DNA from 3 places in the Streptomyces sp. LZ34 genome. Region 1 is predicted to be linked to each of the others. Evidence: riboswitches for the same ligand, from Rfam matches in the RefSeq annotation. Region 1 holds a riboswitch; each other region holds the start of a gene.
What was found. A riboswitch is a leader RNA that binds a small molecule or an ion and turns the genes downstream of it on or off. The one in region 1 is predicted to bind cyclic di-AMP.
Positions count from the first base shown of each region.

Region 1 (5,654 bases):
CGCCGCTGATCACCTCGGGCTCCACGCCCAGGATCTCCACGACTCCGCGCACGAACTCGTCGCGGTTCTCGGCGTCGCGGGAGGCGGAGGTGGCGACGAAGCGGACCCGCTCCACGCCGAGCCCGCCGATCACCTCCGCGTACTCACGGCAGGCCGCGAAGGTGCGCTCCAGGGCCTCGGGGGCCAGCCGCCCGGTGCGGTCCACGCCCTGGCCGAGCCGGACGATCCGCATCCGGCGGTCGAGCTCGGTGATCCGGCCGGTGGCCGGGTCGGCGTCGGCCACCAGCAGCCGGATCGAGTTGGTGCCGCAGTCCACGGCCGCGACGCGGGTCATGCTCTCTCCCCCGCGCTCTTCTCCCCGCTCTTCTCCCCGCTCTTTTCCGCGCTCTTTTCCGCATCCGCCGCCCCGCCGCACGGTGCCACGCACGGCCCCTTCGCCCACCACGTGGGCAGCATGGCGAGGGCCTCGTCCCCGAGCGGGTTGACCCCCGGGCCCGCGGCGAGGGAGTGGGCGACGAGGACATGCAGACACTTGACCCGGTCCGGCATCCCGCCCGCGCTCGGAAAGCCCTCCAGCACCTCGATCGCGTCACGGCGCGCGAGGTAGTCCTCGTGGGCCGCCCGGTAGGCGTCGGCCAGTTCGGGGTCGGTCGCCAGCCGGGCCGTCATCTCCTTCATCACGCCCTCGGCCTCCAGCGTGCCGATCGCGGAAGCGGCGCGCGGGCAGGTCAGGTAGTAGACGGTCGGGAAGGGCGAGCCGTCCTCGAGCCGCGGCGCGGTCTCGACGACGTCCGGATTGCCGCAGGGGCAGCGGTGCGCGACGGCGCGCAGCCCGCGCGGGAGGCGGTTCAGCTGCTCCTTGACGGCGGCGATGTCCGCGTCGGTGGGCGCGGTGGGTTCCGTCTGCGGAGGGGGCGTGTCCATGGCTCGGAAGTTCTCTTCGATCGGTTCGGGGCCGGTCGCCTCCGGCGGCCGGTTCTTCGGTCAGCGCTTCGCGCGGCCCGCGGCGTCTGTGGCGTCTGCGTTGTCTGCGGCGTCGACGCTTTCCCACATGTTGCTGTACCAGGGGCGGCCGGCCGCGCTCTGGTCGGACGAGCGCTCGGCCTTGCCGCTGCCGTCGACCACGCTGTAGCCGGTCTCCCCCGGCAGCGTGAAGTGCAGCCGCTCGCGGGCCTGCTGCTCGATATACGCGGGGTCCTGGAGCCTGGCCTTCTCCTCGCGCAGCTGCTTGACGGCCTCGCGCTCGTTCTGGGCCTGGCGCCGCTGGTCGGAGATGTCCGAGCGCTGCGAGATGTACTGCCGCATCGGGTAGGCGAGGGCCACCACGAGCGAGCAGACGACCAGCGCGAGCAGCGCGGCCCGGCCGGTGAGCCGGCTGCGGCGGCGTCGGATGCGGGCGCGGTAGACACGGGCGGCGGCCTGCTCGCCGAGCGCCCTGAGCCTGGTCGCGGTGGAGAACCGATCCCGATCCGCCGGCACGTCGCCTCCCCGGTTGTGACTTCGCTACGTACGCCGTCCCCGGCCACGGTACGGGACCGGGGCCGGGGACGTGCGTCAGGCGGCGCCTGCCAGTCAGGTGCGGCTGTCAGGCGACGCGACTGCCAGGTCGGGGCGGTTCAGCCCTTGAAGCGCGGGAAGGCGGAGCGGCCCGCGTACACCGCCGCGTCGTCGAGGATCTCCTCGATGCGCAGCAGCTGGTTGTACTTGGCCACGCGCTCGGAGCGGGCGGGGGCGCCGGTCTTGATCTGGCCGCAGTTGGTGGCGACGGCCAGGTCCGCGATGGTGACGTCCTCGGTCTCACCGGAGCGGTGCGACATCATGCACTTGAAGCCGTTGCGCTGGGCCAGCTCGACGGCGTCCAGGGTCTCGGTCAGCGAGCCGATCTGGTTGACCTTGACCAGCAGCGAGTTCGCGGTGCCGCTCTCGATGCCGCGGGCCAGCCGCTCCGGGTTGGTGACGAACAGGTCGTCGCCGACCAGCTGGACCCGGTCACCGAGCTGGTCGGTGATCGTCTTCCAGCCGTCCCAGTCCTCCTCGTTCAGCGGGTCCTCGATGGAGACCAGCGGGTACGCGTCGACCAGCTCCGCGTAGTACGCGGTCATCTCGGCGGCGCTGCGCGACTGGCCCTCGAAGGTGTAGGAGCCGTCCTTGTAGAACTCGGAGGCGGCGACGTCGAGCGCCAGCGCGATGTCCTGGCCCGGCTGGTAGCCGGCCTTCTTGATCGCCTCGACGATCAGGTCCAGGGCGTCGCGGTTGGAGTTCAGGTTCGGGGCGAAGCCGCCCTCGTCGCCGAGGCCGGTGGACAGGCCCCGCTCCTTCAGCACGGACTTCAGGGTGTGGTAGACCTCGGTGCCCCAGCGCAGCGCCTCGGAGAAGGACTCGGCGCCGATCGGCGCGATCATGAACTCCTGGATGTCCACGTTGGAGTCGGCGTGCGAGCCGCCGTTGAGGATGTTCATCATCGGGACCGGCAGGAGGTGGGCGTTCGGGCCGCCCAGGTACCGGAAGAGCGGGAGGTCGGAGGCCTCGGAGGCGGCGTGCGCGACCGCGAGCGAGACACCGAGGATGGCGTTGGCGCCGAGCGAGGACTTGTCCGGGGTGGCGTCCAGGTCGAACATCGCCTGGTCGATCAGGCGCTGCTCGGTGGCGTCGTAGCCGACGAGCTCCGGACCGATCTGCTCGATGACGGCGAGGACGGCCTTCTCGACGCCCTTGCCGCCGTAACGGTTCTTGTCGCCGTCGCGGAGTTCAAGGGCCTCGAAGGCACCGGTGGAGGCACCGGAGGGCACGGCGGCACGGCCGGTGCTGCCGTCGTCGAGGCCGACCTCGACCTCGACCGTGGGGTTGCCTCGCGAGTCGAGGATCTCGCGAGCTACGACGACGTCGATGGACGGCACGAGGATCTCCTTCGTATGGGTCTGTGGTTCTGCAGCACGAGCCTAACGGGCCCGGGGGGCCCACCCGACGAAGCCCCGGCGGGGCGCGCCTCGCGTGGGGGGGGCGGCGCACCCGGCCGGGGCCGTCTTCGGGGGTGTCGGGGTCGAGGGGGGCCGGGGTGGGGGAGGCCCGGCGGGGAGGGTCAGGAAAGGTGGAGCTGCTGGCCCGGGTAGATCAGGTTGGCGTCCTCGACGATGTCCTTGTTCAGCTCGAAGAGCTTCTTCCAGCCGCCCTCGACGTGGCGCGCATCGGCGATCTTGGAGAGGGTGTCACCGGACTTGACCTTGTACTCGCCGTCGCCCTTCTTGACCGCGTGGCGGGCCTGCCCGCGCCCGGCGTGCTCGTCCTCGCCGCGGGGCTGCGCCTTCGGCGCGGCCGGCTGCGCGGGCTTGGCAGCCGGCTTGGCGGGCTGGGCCGGCTTCGCGGGCTGGGTCGTGGTGGTGGCGGGGGTCGGGGTGCCCGTGGTGGTCAGGCCCGTGCCGCAGACCGGCCAGGCGCCCTTGCCCTGCCCGGCCAGGACCTTCTCGGCTATCTGGATCTGCTGGTCCTTGGTGGCCAGGTCGGCGCGGGGCGCGAAGGCCGTGCCGCCGTACGCGGCCCAGGTGGAGTTGGTGAACTGGAGGCCGCCGTAGAAGCCGTTACCCGTGTTGATCGACCAGTTGCCGCCGGACTCGCACTGCGCGACCGTGTCCCACTGAGCGGTGGTCGCGGCCGATGCGGAGGTGGCCCCCAGGAGCGGTGCGGCGACGGCCGCACCTGCGATGCCGGCGAGCGCGGCGATGCGGGTGACCTTGGAGGGACGGCGGTGCTTACCCTTGTCGTTACGCATGTTCGTTCCTCACCGACGCCTACGAGGTGAGCTGTCGGGTTCGGGCCATGTGAGTTGCCCGGCCGGGTGCGGCTGACCGCACCTTGGCTTCACCCCGAGCCGAACGAGCCCGTCTCCGGGCCGCTACGGCGCCTACCTTGGTTCCCCCGCTCCTGCCTTCGGCGCTGACGCGTCGGGTTCCCCCCGACCGCCGGCAGGACTCGGCGTGACGATCGACGGTGCCCGCGGTGGCGAGCGGAAAGACGTTAAACACACCTTCCGACGAGGTTCAAACCCCGACATCCCAGCGAATGAGGCGGTATCCGCACCCAGCCGTCCCACATCTACGCAGGTGAGGCCGGGTGCGGAAAGATCGGACAGCTGACACACGCCGGGCGATGTGACGAGATGTATGTCTCACCGCCGCCAGATCGGGCAATTCACCCCGAACTGCCGCTATCTGGCGCTGAGATCGAGACGCTGACCAGGGTGAACGAGGTCCGGGTCGGTTCCGAGGAGGGTTTCATCGGCCCCGTAGAGCTCGGCCCACCCTCCATCCGCCTCCTGGTCGTCCGCGATGTCTGACAGGTTGTCACCGCCGCGCACGGCGTTGTCCGCGCGCCCGAGGGGCGGAAGGGGCGTCTCGGTGCGCTCCGCACCGTCGCGCGAAGCGTGGCGCCCCGAGGACCGGGCGTCGTCGTCCACCGCGTCTCCGGACTCCTGCTCCCGGGCGTCGGGCGCACCGCGGTGGCGGCCGGTGGAGGTGGAGGAGTCCTCGCCCTTCGCGTCGCCCTCGTCGGACGCGGAGCCGCCCTCCTCGCGGGATGTCTCGTCGGCGGCGTCGCCGGACTTCCCGTCCTTCTCGCCGGACTTGCCGTCGGCGGTCGCGGAGGGATCCGGCTTACCGGCCTTGTCGGACGTATCGGATTCTCCAGAACTACCGGAGTTACCAGGACTATCAGAACTATCGGACTGATCGCCCCGATCGGAGTTATCGGACGATTCACCCGTCGTCGAGTCGTCGATCCCCGTGGGCTCCTTCGACCCCTTGGCCCCCGGCGCGCCCTTCCCGCCGGGGTCCACCTCCAGCACGTCGCCGAGGCCGGCGAGCCCGGCGCCCAGCGCACAGCTCGGCCAGGCGTCCGGGCCGCGGTCGCCGAGGATCGCCTGGGCGATGGCTATCTGCTGGGAGCGGCTGGCGAGGTCGGGGCGTGGGGCGTACTGCTGGCCGCCGTACTTCTTCCACATGTCCAAGGTGATCTGAAGACCGCCATAGAAGCCATTGCCTCCGTTGGCGCTCCACATCCCTCCGCTCTCGCACTCGGCGACGCGGTCCCAGGTGTGGGTGTCCGCGGCCTGGGCGCTGACGGCGCCGAAGAGGGGCATGGCGATGCCCGCGCCCGTCACCCCCGCGGCGACCACGATTGCCGGGGCCTGGCGGGGGCGGCGGTGTCGACCGTTCCCGGAGCGCATGGGTTCTGCCTCTCGTGTGGCGGCTGAGTCGTCGGTTGAACATAGCGACGCCATCTGATCATCACAAGCAGATGTATCCCAGGTCACGCAGTGATCACGCGGCTGAGGTTATGTCACATATGCCGGGCCCTAAAGGCGTTGTTAGGCCTCGAACGGGGCACCACCCCGGTCCGTCGGGCCCCAGGTCACGGGCAGTTCGCGCAGCCCGCGCATGATCAGGCCGCCGCGTCGGCGGACCTCCTCCGGGTCCACCGCGAGCCGCAGGTCGGGCAGGCGGCGCAGCAGGGTGCCGATGGCGGTCCGGGCCTCCAGCCGGGCCAGTGGTGCGCCCAGGCAGTAATGGATGCCGTGACCGTAACCGAGGTGCTGGTTGTCGGTGCGGGAGAGGTCGAGCACATCGGGTGAGTCGAAGCGCTCGGGGTCGCGGTTGGCGGCG
Region 1 covers NZ_CM132680.1:7,584,146-7,589,799, reverse strand. Annotated here, with positions in the region: gene ACWY4P_RS31645 (Ppx/GppA phosphatase family protein) at 1-334, opposite strand, end outside; gene ACWY4P_RS31640 (DUF501 domain-containing protein) at 331-924, opposite strand; gene ACWY4P_RS31635 (FtsB family cell division protein) at 985-1,479, opposite strand; gene eno (phosphopyruvate hydratase) at 1,617-2,897, opposite strand; gene ACWY4P_RS31625 (transglycosylase family protein) at 3,080-3,766, opposite strand; cyclic di-AMP (ydaO/yuaA leader) riboswitch at 3,768-3,940, opposite strand; gene ACWY4P_RS31620 (transglycosylase family protein) at 4,202-5,167, opposite strand; gene ACWY4P_RS31615 (cytochrome P450 family protein) at 5,360-5,654, opposite strand, start outside.

Region 2 (5,654 bases), 270 kb from region 1:
ATGCCCGTAACCGACCGCCTGGCGCACGGCCGCCGATGACTCGCGGGGCAGCCGTGATCGAAACGGCGATCGTGGCCCACCCGGTTGCCGGGGGCTGCTATGGGCAGGGCTACGCTCGCCAACCATGGACGTCCTCATCAATGTTTTCGTCGGGCTGCACATCGTCGGCATCGCCGCGCTGCTCGGCGGCTTCCTGGCGCAGCTGAAGCCGATGCGCGCGGGCGAGGGGCGGATGACCCCGGGGATGCTGCACGGCGCGCTGACCATGCTGGTGACCGGTGCCGCGCTGGTAGGGCTCAACCAGGCCGACGACAACAGCGTCAACAACATCAAGATCGGTGTGAAGCTGGCGCTGCTGATCGTGATCCTGGGGCTGGTCTATGTGAAGCGCGACGAGGAGAAGGTCGAGTCGGCGGCGCTCGGCACGGTCGGGCTGCTGGCCACGGCCAACATCTTCATCGCCGTCCTGTGGACCTGATACGCGCACGCGTACGAACCCGCGAGTGACCGTCAGGTTCCGCACAACCTCCCGGCCCCACTGTCTGTCTTACCGGGCAAGGCAGCCGAAGGGAGCGGGCAGTGGGGGTATTTGCGGGATGGGGCCGCCGGACGGGCGTGGCCTTGGGGGTGGCGGGGATGGTGGTGCCGCTGGCGGTCGCGCTCGGCACCCCGGCGCAGGCCGCCTCGTCGTGCACGACGAGCGTCGGGCCGTACCAGAAACAGGTGGAGAAGTTCCTGGGCCGCCCGGTGGACGGGCGGCAGTCGCGGACGGACTGTCTGGCGATCCAGAAGTTCCAGGTCAACCATGGGATCAGCCCCACCATCGGCTACGCCGGGCCGGTCACCTGGGGCGTGATGAAGGTGATCAATTCGCAGAAGGCGGCCGGGCGCAACCCGAACAAGGCGAGAAAGTGCCCCACCAACAAGGGCCGCATCGCCTGCGTGGACCTCACCCGCCAGCTGAGCTGGATCCAGGACGGCTCGCGGCTGAAGTACGGCCCGGTGCCGGTGCGCAGCGGCCGCGACCGGTATGAGACCCGGGGCGGGCTGAAGAAGATCTACTGGCGGCACATCGACCACTGGTCGACGATCTACGACGTCGCGATGCCGTACAGCCAGTTCTTCGACGGCGGCCAGGCCTTCCACTCCATCGCGGGGAGCGTGTGGTCGCCGCCCGGCTCCCACGGCTGCGTCAACATGCGCAAGGCCGACGCCAAGAAGTACTGGAGCCTGCTGCGCAACGGCGACGACGTGTACGTCTACGGCCGCAAGCCCGGCACCTGAGCCGCCGCCTCCCGGGGTCCCGGAGAGCCCCTCGGGACCCCGGGGAGGCTGCGAGCCGCTACGCCGGGCGGATGCTCCCGTAGATCGGCATCTCGGTGATCGGCGCCTTCTTGACCACATCGCCCGGCTTCGGGGCGTGGATCATCATTCCGTCGCCTATATAGAGGCCGACATGGCTGATGTCGTCATAGAAGAAGACGAGATCGCCCGGCTCGAGGTCGGAGGTCGATACGCGCGTGCCGACCTTCACCTGGTCCCAGGTGGTGCGCGGCAGTGAGACCCCGGCGGCCTTCCAGGCGGCCTGGGTGAGCCCCGAGCAGTCGTAGGAGTTGGGGCCGGTCGCGCCCCAGACGTACGGCTTGCCGAGCTGTGACCGTGCGAAGGCGATGGCCTTGTCGGCCTTGGTGGCGTACGAGCCGGAGGAGCCCGAGGACCCAGAAGACCCAGAGGACCCCGAGGACCCGGAAGACCCCGACGAGTCGGAGCCGCTCTCCTGGTTCTGCTCCCGCTGCTCCTGCTGCCGCTTCGCCGCCTCCTCCCGCTGCTTCTGCGCCAGCTCCGCCGCCTTGCGCCGGGCCTCCGCTTCCTTCTTCTTCTCGATCGCCGCCAGCCGCGCCTTCTCCTCGGCGGTCAGCTTCGACAGCAGCTGACGGGCCTGGGTGAGCTTGTCCTGGACGGTCTTCTTCTTGGTCTTCAGCTGCTGCTGCGACCGGGTCAGCGAGGCCAGGCTCTCGCCCGCCTTCGTACGCTCCTTGGCGGCCTTGGCCTGCTGCGACAGGAAGTCGTCGACGGTCTTCTTCTGCTCGCCGGTCAGCCGGTCCATCAGATGGGACTGGTCGAAGATGTCCTGCGGGTCGGAGGCGAACAGCAGGGTCGCGGCGCTGGAGGCCATGCCGCCGTTGCGGTACTGGGCCGCCGCATAGCTGCCCAGCTTGCGCCGTGCCTCGTTCAGCTTCTCGGTGCGCTTGGCGACGCTGTCCAGCAGCCGGTCGACCTTGGCGCGCTGCTCGCCCGTGTGCTCCTTGGCGGCGTTGTAGCTCTGGGTCGCGGATTCGGCCTGGTGGTAGAGCGTGTCGACCTTCTTCTTGACCTCTTCGACCGTCGGCTTGGGCTTGCCGGGCTCGGCGCTCGCCGTCTGGGAGAGGAGGGTGACGGAGGCGAGGGCGGCCGTGGTGACCCCGACGGCGGTGCGGCGGCCGGTGGCCGAGTCCAGTATTCGGGTCCGCGGCTTGCGGTGCGACGCCAAGGGAGGCGACTCCTTCCGTGGACCGCCTACCGGGTTAGCTGTCGGGTTCGGGCGTCGGAAGGCTGCCCTACGGGCCGTGCGGCGGACGGCTGGCGTCGCCGCGTGGACCGATTCACCCCAGTGGTGCCTCTGGGTCCCCGGCTCCGGCTGCCTCTTACGGCGGGGCCGGACTCGGCGGAGACAGCCCGTGTCGACGCGGTCGCCGACGGGTTCCGGACCGCCTGTCGCAGGACGGTAGCGGGCGTGTGGGGCTCGTGTGAAGGCTGGTGTTCGATTTGCCCCGAAACCGTTTCGTGACATCCGTACGTACGCTGTCAGTGCGGCGCCCTAGACTCGGTGAGCGATGAGCAGCCTCTTTGACGACAGCTTCCTGGCGGACCTCGGGCCCTCGGACGAGCAGCCTCCGCCGCCCGAGGACGACGGCCGGTCCGCCGGTGAGGACGTCCCGCACGACCTCTTCGACGGGGCGTTCGACGCGCCCGTCCCCAGGGACGCGTACTACCGCGACGGCGCGGCGCGGCCCGCGGCGGACCCGGCCGCGCTGCTGGAGGGGCTGAACGAGCAGCAGCGGGCCGCCGTGGTGCACACCGGCTCGCCGCTGCTGATCGTCGCGGGCGCCGGGTCCGGCAAGACCCGGGTGCTCACCCACCGCATCGCGTATCTGCTCGGCGCGCGCCAGGTGCACCCCGGCCAGATCCTCGCCATCACCTTCACCAACAAGGCCGCGGGCGAGATGAAGGAGCGGGTCGAGGAGCTGGTCGGCCCGCGCGCGAAGGCCATGTGGGTGTCGACCTTCCACAGCGCCTGCGTGCGCATCCTGCGCCGGGAGTCCAAGAAGCTCGGCTTCACGTCCTCCTTCTCGATCTACGACGCGGCCGACTCCAAGCGGCTGATGGCGCTGGTGTGCCGGGACCTCGATCTCGATCCGAAGCGGTATCCGCCCAAGTCCTTCAGCGCCAAGATCTCCAACCTGAAGAACGAGCTCATCGACGAGGAGACCTTCGCCGGACAGGCCTCGGACGGCTTCGAGAAGACGCTCGCCGAGGCGTATGCGATGTACCAGTCGCGGCTGCGCGAGGCCAACGCCCTCGACTTCGACGACATCATCATGACGACGGTCAATCTGCTCCAGGCGTTCCCCGACGTCGCCGAGCACTACCGCCGCCGCTTCCGGCACGTCCTGGTCGACGAGTACCAGGACACCAACCACGCGCAGTACACGCTGGTGCGCGAGCTGGTGGGGACGGGCCCGGTGGCCGCCGCCGACGGCGATCACGGCGAGGGCGACGGCGAGGGGCTCGGGGTCGCCGAGCTGTGCGTGGTGGGCGACGCCGACCAGTCGATCTACGCCTTCCGGGGCGCCACGATCCGCAACATCCTCCAGTTCGAGGAGGACTACCCGAACGCCACGACCATCCTCCTGGAACGGAACTACCGCTCCACACAGACGATCCTCAGCGCGGCCAACGCCGTCATCGAGCGCAATGAGAACCGGCGCCCGAAGAACCTGTGGACCGACGCCGGCGCCGGGGCGACCATCACCGGCTATGTGGCCGACACCGAGCATGACGAGGCGCAGTTCGTCGCCGACGAGATCGACCGGCTGACGGACGCGGGCGACGCCAGGTCCGGGGATGTCGCCGTCTTCTACCGGACCAACGCCCAGTCCCGTGTCTTCGAAGAGGTCTTCATCCGGGTCGGGCTGCCGTACAAGGTCGTCGGCGGTGTGCGCTTCTACGAGCGCAAGGAGGTCCGCGACGTCCTCGCGTATCTGCGGGTGCTGGCCAATCCGGAGGACTCCGTCCCGCTGCGCCGGATCCTGAATGTGCCCAAGCGCGGCATCGGCGAGCGCGCCGAGGCGATGATCGACGCGCTGGCGCTGCGCGAGAAGACCACCTTCCCGCAGGCGCTGCGCCGGGTCGACGAGGCCTATGGCATGGCGGCCCGCTCGGCCAACGCGGTGAAGCGGTTCAACGTGCTGATGGAGGAGTTGCGCACGATCGCCGAGTCGGGGGCGGGGCCGGCCACCGTGCTGGAGGCGGTGCTGGAGCGTACGGGCTATCTGGCGGAGCTACAGGCGTCCACGGACCCCCAGGACGAGACCCGTATCGAAAACCTCCAGGAGCTGGCGGCCGTCGCCCTGGAGTACGAGCAGGAGCGCGGCGAGGAGAACCCGGGCACGCTCGCGGAGTTCCTGGAGCGGGTCGCGCTCGTCGCCGACTCCGACCAGATCCCGGACGACGACACCGAGGGCGCCGGGGTCATCACGCTGATGACGCTGCACACCGCCAAGGGCCTCGAGTTCCCGGTGGTCTTCCTCAGCGGCATGGAGGACGGGGTCTTCCCGCATATGCGCGCGCTCGGTCAGACCAAGGAGCTGGAGGAGGAGCGGCGGCTGGCGTACGTCGGCATCACGCGGGCGCGCGAGCGGCTGTATCTGACCCGGTCGACGATGCGCAGCGCCTGGGGCCAGCCCGCGTACAACCCGCCGTCCCGCTTCCTGGAAGAGATCCCGGACCAGTATGTGCGCTGGCAGCGGACCGGGCCCGCCACCCCGTCGGCGTCGATGGGTGCGGTCGGGGCCGCCGCCGGGGTCGCGTCCTCGCTGTCCTCGTCGCGTTCGAGGGCGGGGGCCGGGGCGGGTGGCTTCGCCACGCGCCGGGCCAAGGAGCGGCCGGTGGTCGCGCTGGTCATCGGCGACCGGGTCACCCATGACACGTTCGGGCTCGGCACCGTCGTCGCGGTGAAGGGGAGCGGGGACAACGCGGAGGCGACGATCGACTTCGGCGACGAGAAGCCGAAGCGGCTGCTGCTGCGGTACGCACCGGTGGAAAAGCTGTGAAGCTGTAGGGGGCGCTGCGCCGCCGGTCGGCGGCCTCGCCGCCGACCCGATCAGCGTGGTGGATCAGGGCGGTGAGGGCCTCAGCCCACCGCTGATGGTCCTAGGTCGGGTCGAGCCCGTGGGTGCGCAGCCACGGCAGCGGGTCTATGGCCGAGCCGCCGCCGGGGTGCACCTCGAAGTGCAGATGCGGCCCGGTGGAGTTGCCCGAGTTCCCGGAGTACGCGATGACGTCCCCGGCCTTGACCGAGCCGGCCCGGATCTTGGTGCTGCTCAGGTGGCAGT
Region 2 covers NZ_CM132680.1:7,317,349-7,323,002, forward strand. Annotated here, with positions in the region: gene ACWY4P_RS30345 (hypothetical protein) at 125-478, shown strand; gene ACWY4P_RS30350 (L,D-transpeptidase) at 637-1,284, shown strand; gene ACWY4P_RS30355 (NlpC/P60 family protein) at 1,343-2,530, opposite strand; cyclic di-AMP (ydaO/yuaA leader) riboswitch at 2,539-2,717, opposite strand; gene pcrA (DNA helicase PcrA) at 2,874-5,372, shown strand; gene ACWY4P_RS30365 (peptidoglycan DD-metalloendopeptidase family protein) at 5,473-5,654, opposite strand, start outside.
Region 2: another riboswitch for cyclic di-AMP. It lies ahead of ACWY4P_RS30355 (NlpC/P60 family protein); the one in region 1 lies ahead of ACWY4P_RS31625 (transglycosylase family protein).

Region 3 (5,654 bases), 1.5 Mb from region 1:
CATGAGACGGCGTACAAGGCCATGAGGCGGCGTACGGGGCGACGTACGAGACCGCGTGCGCCTCGGCGCGGGCAACCGCGTACGGACGCGCCCCGCGGGGGCGAGGAGGTGCCCAGGAGCGCTTCCGGCCGCCGCTTCGCCCTCTGGCTCCCCGGCGTCCTGATCATCGTCGGCGTCGTCTACGACATCACCACCCCGGCCACCTACACCGCCGCCCCTTTCCTCGCCGCCGCCCCGCTGGTCGCCGCCCCGCTCTACCCCCTGCGGCTGACCGCCCTGACCGCGGTCCTCGCCGTAGCCGCCGCCTGCCTGCTGGCCGAATTCCACGGCGTCAGGGACTGGGTCCAGTCGGCCACCGAGATCGCCACCGTCGTGACGGTCGCCCTGCTGGCCCTCCTCTTCAACCGTGTCGTCCGCCGCGGCTCCAAAAAGCTGGCCTCGGCGCGCGGCATCGCGGAGGCGGCCCAGCGCGCCGTACTGCCCGAGCCACCGGCCCGCCTGGCCGGCCTGGACGTCGCGGCCCGCTATGTGGCGGCGGAGCAGGACGCCGCGATCGGTGGCGACCTGTACGCGGTGCAGGACACCCCGCACGGCGTACGGATGATCATCGGCGACGTGCGGGGCAAGGGGCTGGGGTCGGTCGAGGTGGTCGCGATCGTCATCGGCGCCTTCCGGGAGGCCGCCGAGCAGGAGGCCACGCTGGAGGGGCTCGCGCTGCGGCTGGAGCGGGCGCTGCGGCGCGAGCGGGCCCGGCGGGCCGACGTCGACGAGCAGGCCGAGGGGTTCCTCACGGCGGTGCTGGCCGAGATCCCCCGCGGCGACTCCCTGCTCCGCCTGATCAACCGCGGCCACCCGTCGCCGCTGCTGCTGGACGGGGACGGCTCGGTGCACCGCGCCGACCCCGAGATGCCGGCGCTGCCGCTGGGGATGGGCGACCTGGGGGCGTGGCCGGACCGGGTGGAGGAGGTGTCGTTCGCGGAGGGGGTGACCCTGCTGCTGTTCACCGACGGGGTGAGCGAGGCGCGCGACGCGCAGGGCACGTTCTACGACCCGGCGGCCCGGCTGCGCGGCCGCCGCTTCGCCGGACCGGCCGAGCTGCTCGACGCGTTGGTGGCGGATGTGGAGCGGCATACGGGCGGCGGGACCGCGGCGCTGCTGGCGCTGCGCCGCGCCTCGGTGATGCCGGGCGCCGGGCCCTGACACGCTCCGTAGTGGAGCATGATCCCTCCGGATAACAATTGACGCACGATCAGTTCGAAGGTGTTTCCGGGCGTGCCCGGGTCGCTGCCGACTCGCCCTCATCTGTCCCGTGCTGGGCGTTAAGTTCACCTCAAAGGTTGCTCTGATTCCTGGGAACGGCTTGGAATCAGGTCACGCTCTCTATTAACGTTCGATAACGCAGCGCGGTCGTTACAGCCGTCGCAAGAGGCGGCACCGTGCGCCGTCGCCGAATCCCGCACGCACAGCAGCACCAGCAGCAGAGCGACAACAGCAACACCAAGGGAACCGGGGAACCACCAACCTTGGGGTGAATCGGGTCGAACCTGACCCGTAGGAGACCTTCCTGCTCCGAACCCGTCAGCTAACCCGGTAGGCGAGAGGGAAGGAAAGGAGTGCGCCCGCGTGGCGTCCAACAGGTCTGCCCTTGAAGAGGCTCCGTCCCGCACGTCCGGCGCCGGAGCGGGGACAGCCACCCGCTACGGCTCCTGGTTCGAACCGGCCGCCGAGGCGAGGGCCGGCCAGGACACCGAGACATGGGACGAGTGGAATCCCACCGAGGAATCCATAGCTCCGGTGCGCGGCCGGCACCGCGTCGCCAAGCAGCGCGGCGGCACGATGGCGCGCAGCGGCGCCGTCCTCGGCGTCGGCGTGATCGCGGCGGTCGGCGCGGGCGGGATGGCGAGCGCCAAGGACCGTCCCAAGGCCCCCATATCCATGCCGGACCTCGCACACGTCGCCGACAAGGTGAAGGACTCCCTCCCCGACGCGGGGGACCTGCCCGGCATCGGCTCGCTGCTCTCGGACTCCGGCTCCGGCTCCGGCGACTCCTCGACCACCGCGGCCGCCCCCCTCTCCCAGGCGGGCCTGACCTCCCAGGACGAGGCGAACGGCGCCACCGACGCGGGCGAGGCGCTGCGCGCCCGCATCCTTCAGCAGGCCGAGAACCAGCAGAACGCCGCCGACGAGTCGCAGCGCGTGGCCGCGGCCGACGCCGCCGCCACGAAGGCCGCCGCCACTGCCAAGAAGGCCGCCGACGCGGAGGCGAAGCGGGAGGCCGAGGCCGAAGCCAAGAAGAAGGCCGCCGAGGCCGAGGCCAAGCGGAAGGCGGAGGAGGCGGCCAGGAAGAAGGCCGAGGCCGAGCGCCTGGCCAAGCTCGCCGCCCAGTACACCCTCCCCGTCGCCTCGTACACCCTGACCGCGTCCTTCGGCCAGGCCGGCGACATGTGGTCGGCCGACCACACCGGCCAGGACTTCGCGGCCCCGACCGGCACCCCGGTCAAGGCGCTGCACGGCGGCACGATCAAGTCGGCCGGGTGGGCCGGTTCGTACGGCTACCGCATCGTGCTCAAGCTGAACGACGGCACCGAGATCTGGTACTGCCACCTGTCGTCGATGGTCCGTACGTCGGGCTCGGTGACGACGGGCGAGGTCGTCGGCCGCGTCGGTGCCACGGGCAATGTGACCGGCCCGCACCTCCACCTGGAGGTCCGCCCGGGCGGCGGCAGCCCGATCAACCCGATGCCCTGGCTCCGCGACCACGGACTGAACCCGTGACCGCCCCGACCCCGCCCCCTGGCGACGTCGGCCCGATGACCTGCTGACCCGGTCCCCCATACCCCGGCGGCCTTGGCGCTCTCTCCCCCCTTGACGCCAGGGCCGTCGGTTTTTTGCCGATCATTGGCCCGTATGACGGAATACCCCCCTCCGCCTCCGCGCTGAAACAATGCATGGCTGATACCAAGCAGAGCGAGCAGACCGACAACCGCAAGCAGATCGGCAACCTGTCCGTATCCCCGCTCTCCCTCGGCGGGAACGTCTTCGGCTGGACGGCGGACGAAGCCGAGTCTTTCGCCGTGCTCGACGCCTACGTGGCGGCGGGCGGCAATTTCGTCGACACCGCGGACGTCTACTCCGCGTGGGTGCCGGGCAACTCGGGCGGGGAGTCCGAGACCATCCTCGGCAACTGGTTCGCCTCCCGGGGCAACCGCTCCGACATCGTCCTCGCGACCAAGGTGGGCGCCGGCGTCCCGACGCCCCGCGGCCTGTCCGCCGCGGCGATCAAGGCGGGCGTCGAGGAGTCCCTGAAGCGCCTGCGCACCGACTACATCGACCTTTACTACACCCACTTCGACGACACCTCGGTGCCGGTGGAGGAGATCATCTCCACGCTGGACGAGCTGGTGAAGGCGGGCAAGGTCCGCGAGATAGCGGCCTCCAACATCTCCGCCGAGCGCCTCGAGGCGTCCCTGGACTTCTCGGCGAAGGAGGGCCTGGCCCGCTACGTGGCCCTGCAACCGCACTACAACCTGGTCTCCCGCGACACCTTCGAGGGCCCGCTCGCCGACGTCGCCGCCCGCCATGGCGTGGCGACCGTCCCGTACTACTCCCTCGCGTCCGGCTTCCTCACCGGCAAGTACCGCCCCGGCGCCTCGGTCGACAGCGCCCGCGCCCAGGGCGCGGCCCAGCACCTGGAGACCGAGCGCGGCCAGAAGGTCCTCGCCGCACTCGACGACGTGGCCGCCAACCACGGCGCCGAGCACGCGACGGTGGCCCTGGCCTGGCTGGCGGCCCAGCCCGCGGTCGTCGCCCCGATCGCGAGCGCGCGCACGGTGGACCAGCTTCCGGCGCTGCTGGCGGTGGCGGACCTGAAGCTGACGAAGGAGGAGCTGGCGCTGCTGACGTCGGCATCGGAGTAAGGGCTTCGCGCCTCACGCGCTTGCGGTGGACATGAGACAGGGACACGCCGTGACGTCGGCGTGTCCCTGTCTCAAAACCATCGCAAACTGTGGGCCGGGCGGTGGACTAGGCGGCTGCGGCTGCCCCGCTCCGTCGATCGGCGGCGGCCCAGGACGCGGCGGCGACCCCGCCGGCCACGGTGAGGACGGAGGGCCAGGCGCCCAGCTTCTTGGCGAGCGGATGCGACCCGGCGAAGGCCGCGACGTACAGCCCGCTCAGCACCGCCGCCGTGCCGGTGCCCGCCTTCTGCTGCCACCCACGCGCGGCCACGACCCCGGCCGCTGCCAGAGCCACCCCGCCCAGCTGCCGCTTCTTGGTCCAGCGCGCGACCCCGTACCCGCCGACGAGCCCGCCCGCGGCCACCACACCTGCCGGGATTCCGGCCATGACCTCTTACCTCCACTGTGAGGGTCTACTTCCTCGACCCTATGCCGGGCGGGGCGGCCATACGCGCCGTTGGGGTCATGATCAAGCACCGACTCTGCAACAGCGGTTGGGGGCGGGCCGATGGGGTCACGCCTGGCGGGCCGGAGGCAGCGCCGCCCCGTGCTCCGCGGCCCACTCCTCGAAGCCGGTCACCCGCAGCCCGAGCGCGCGGGCGTAGCGCGGCGAGGCGGGCTGGTCCACGGTGTTCAGCCGCTCGTGCCCGGCGGCGAATTCCGGCATCCCCGCGGCCAGGGCCTCCTCCACGGTCATGTCCGGGGCGGTCAGTTCGGTGCCGCTGGCGCGGGAGAGCACGGCGGCGACCTCGGCCATGGTCAGCTCGTCGCCCGCGAGTTCCAGCTCCACGCCGTTGAACCGCTCCGGGTCGGCGAAGGCGGCTGCCGCGGCGTTGCCGATGTCCTGTACGGCGATCAGCTTCAGCACGGTGTCGGGCTTGATGAGGGACGCCAGCCGACGGCCGTCGGGGCTGAAGATGAACCCGGGTACGAGGAAGTTCTCCATGAAGAAGGCCGGCTTGAGGAGCGTCCAGTACCGGAATCCCGCGTCACGCCCCCGGTCTTGGAGCGCGGCCTTGACCTCGTACACATGCTCCATGCCCTTCCAGCGCTCGTCGCCCCAGCCGGGTGTCTCACGGTGCTGTCCGACGCCGGAGATGGAGGTGTATACAAGGTGCTCGACGCCCGCCTCGGCCGCCGCGTCGATCAGGTTGCGCCCGCACACCCACTCCGTATCGCCCTGTAGGTCGGCCAGGTCCGGCATCTGCACGGAGAAGACGCCGCGCGCCCCGTCCACGGCGCGCCGTACGGCGTCGCGGTCGCGCAGATCGCCGGTGACGAGCTGCGCTCCGAGCGCCTGCACGGCGCGGGCCGGGGCGCTTTCGGGGTCCCGGACGAGCGCCCGTACCGGCACATCCTGCGCGAGCAGGGCCCGCGCGGTCGCGCCGCCCTGTTTTCCGGTGGCGCCGGTGACGAGTATGGGTGCGGTGGGCATGCTGCGGCCTCCCTAAACGGCGGGGTCCCCCGTTTATCTGCCGGATACGATACGGAGGGGTCCGCCATTTACGCAAAGGTCAAAGGTGACGACGTGCACGACGTGTCCAACACCCAAGCCCAAGCCCGCCCCCAGCGCGCCGACGCCCGCCGCAACTACGCGCGCCTCCTCGCCGCCGCGGAGGCGGAGGTCGCCGTCCACGGAGCGGAGGTCTCCCTGGAACAGGTCGCCCGCACCGCCCAGGTGGGATCCGCGACCCTGCG
Region 3 covers NZ_CM132680.1:6,036,798-6,042,451, reverse strand. Annotated here, with positions in the region: gene ACWY4P_RS24330 (PP2C family protein-serine/threonine phosphatase) at 22-1,200, shown strand; cyclic di-AMP (ydaO/yuaA leader) riboswitch at 1,486-1,612, shown strand; gene ACWY4P_RS24325 (M23 family metallopeptidase) at 1,624-2,775, shown strand; gene ACWY4P_RS24320 (aldo/keto reductase) at 2,949-3,917, shown strand; gene ACWY4P_RS24315 (hypothetical protein) at 4,024-4,344, opposite strand; gene ACWY4P_RS24310 (NmrA/HSCARG family protein) at 4,471-5,391, opposite strand; gene ACWY4P_RS24305 (TetR/AcrR family transcriptional regulator) at 5,485-5,654, shown strand, end outside.
Region 3: another riboswitch for cyclic di-AMP. It lies ahead of ACWY4P_RS24325 (M23 family metallopeptidase); the one in region 1 lies ahead of ACWY4P_RS31625 (transglycosylase family protein).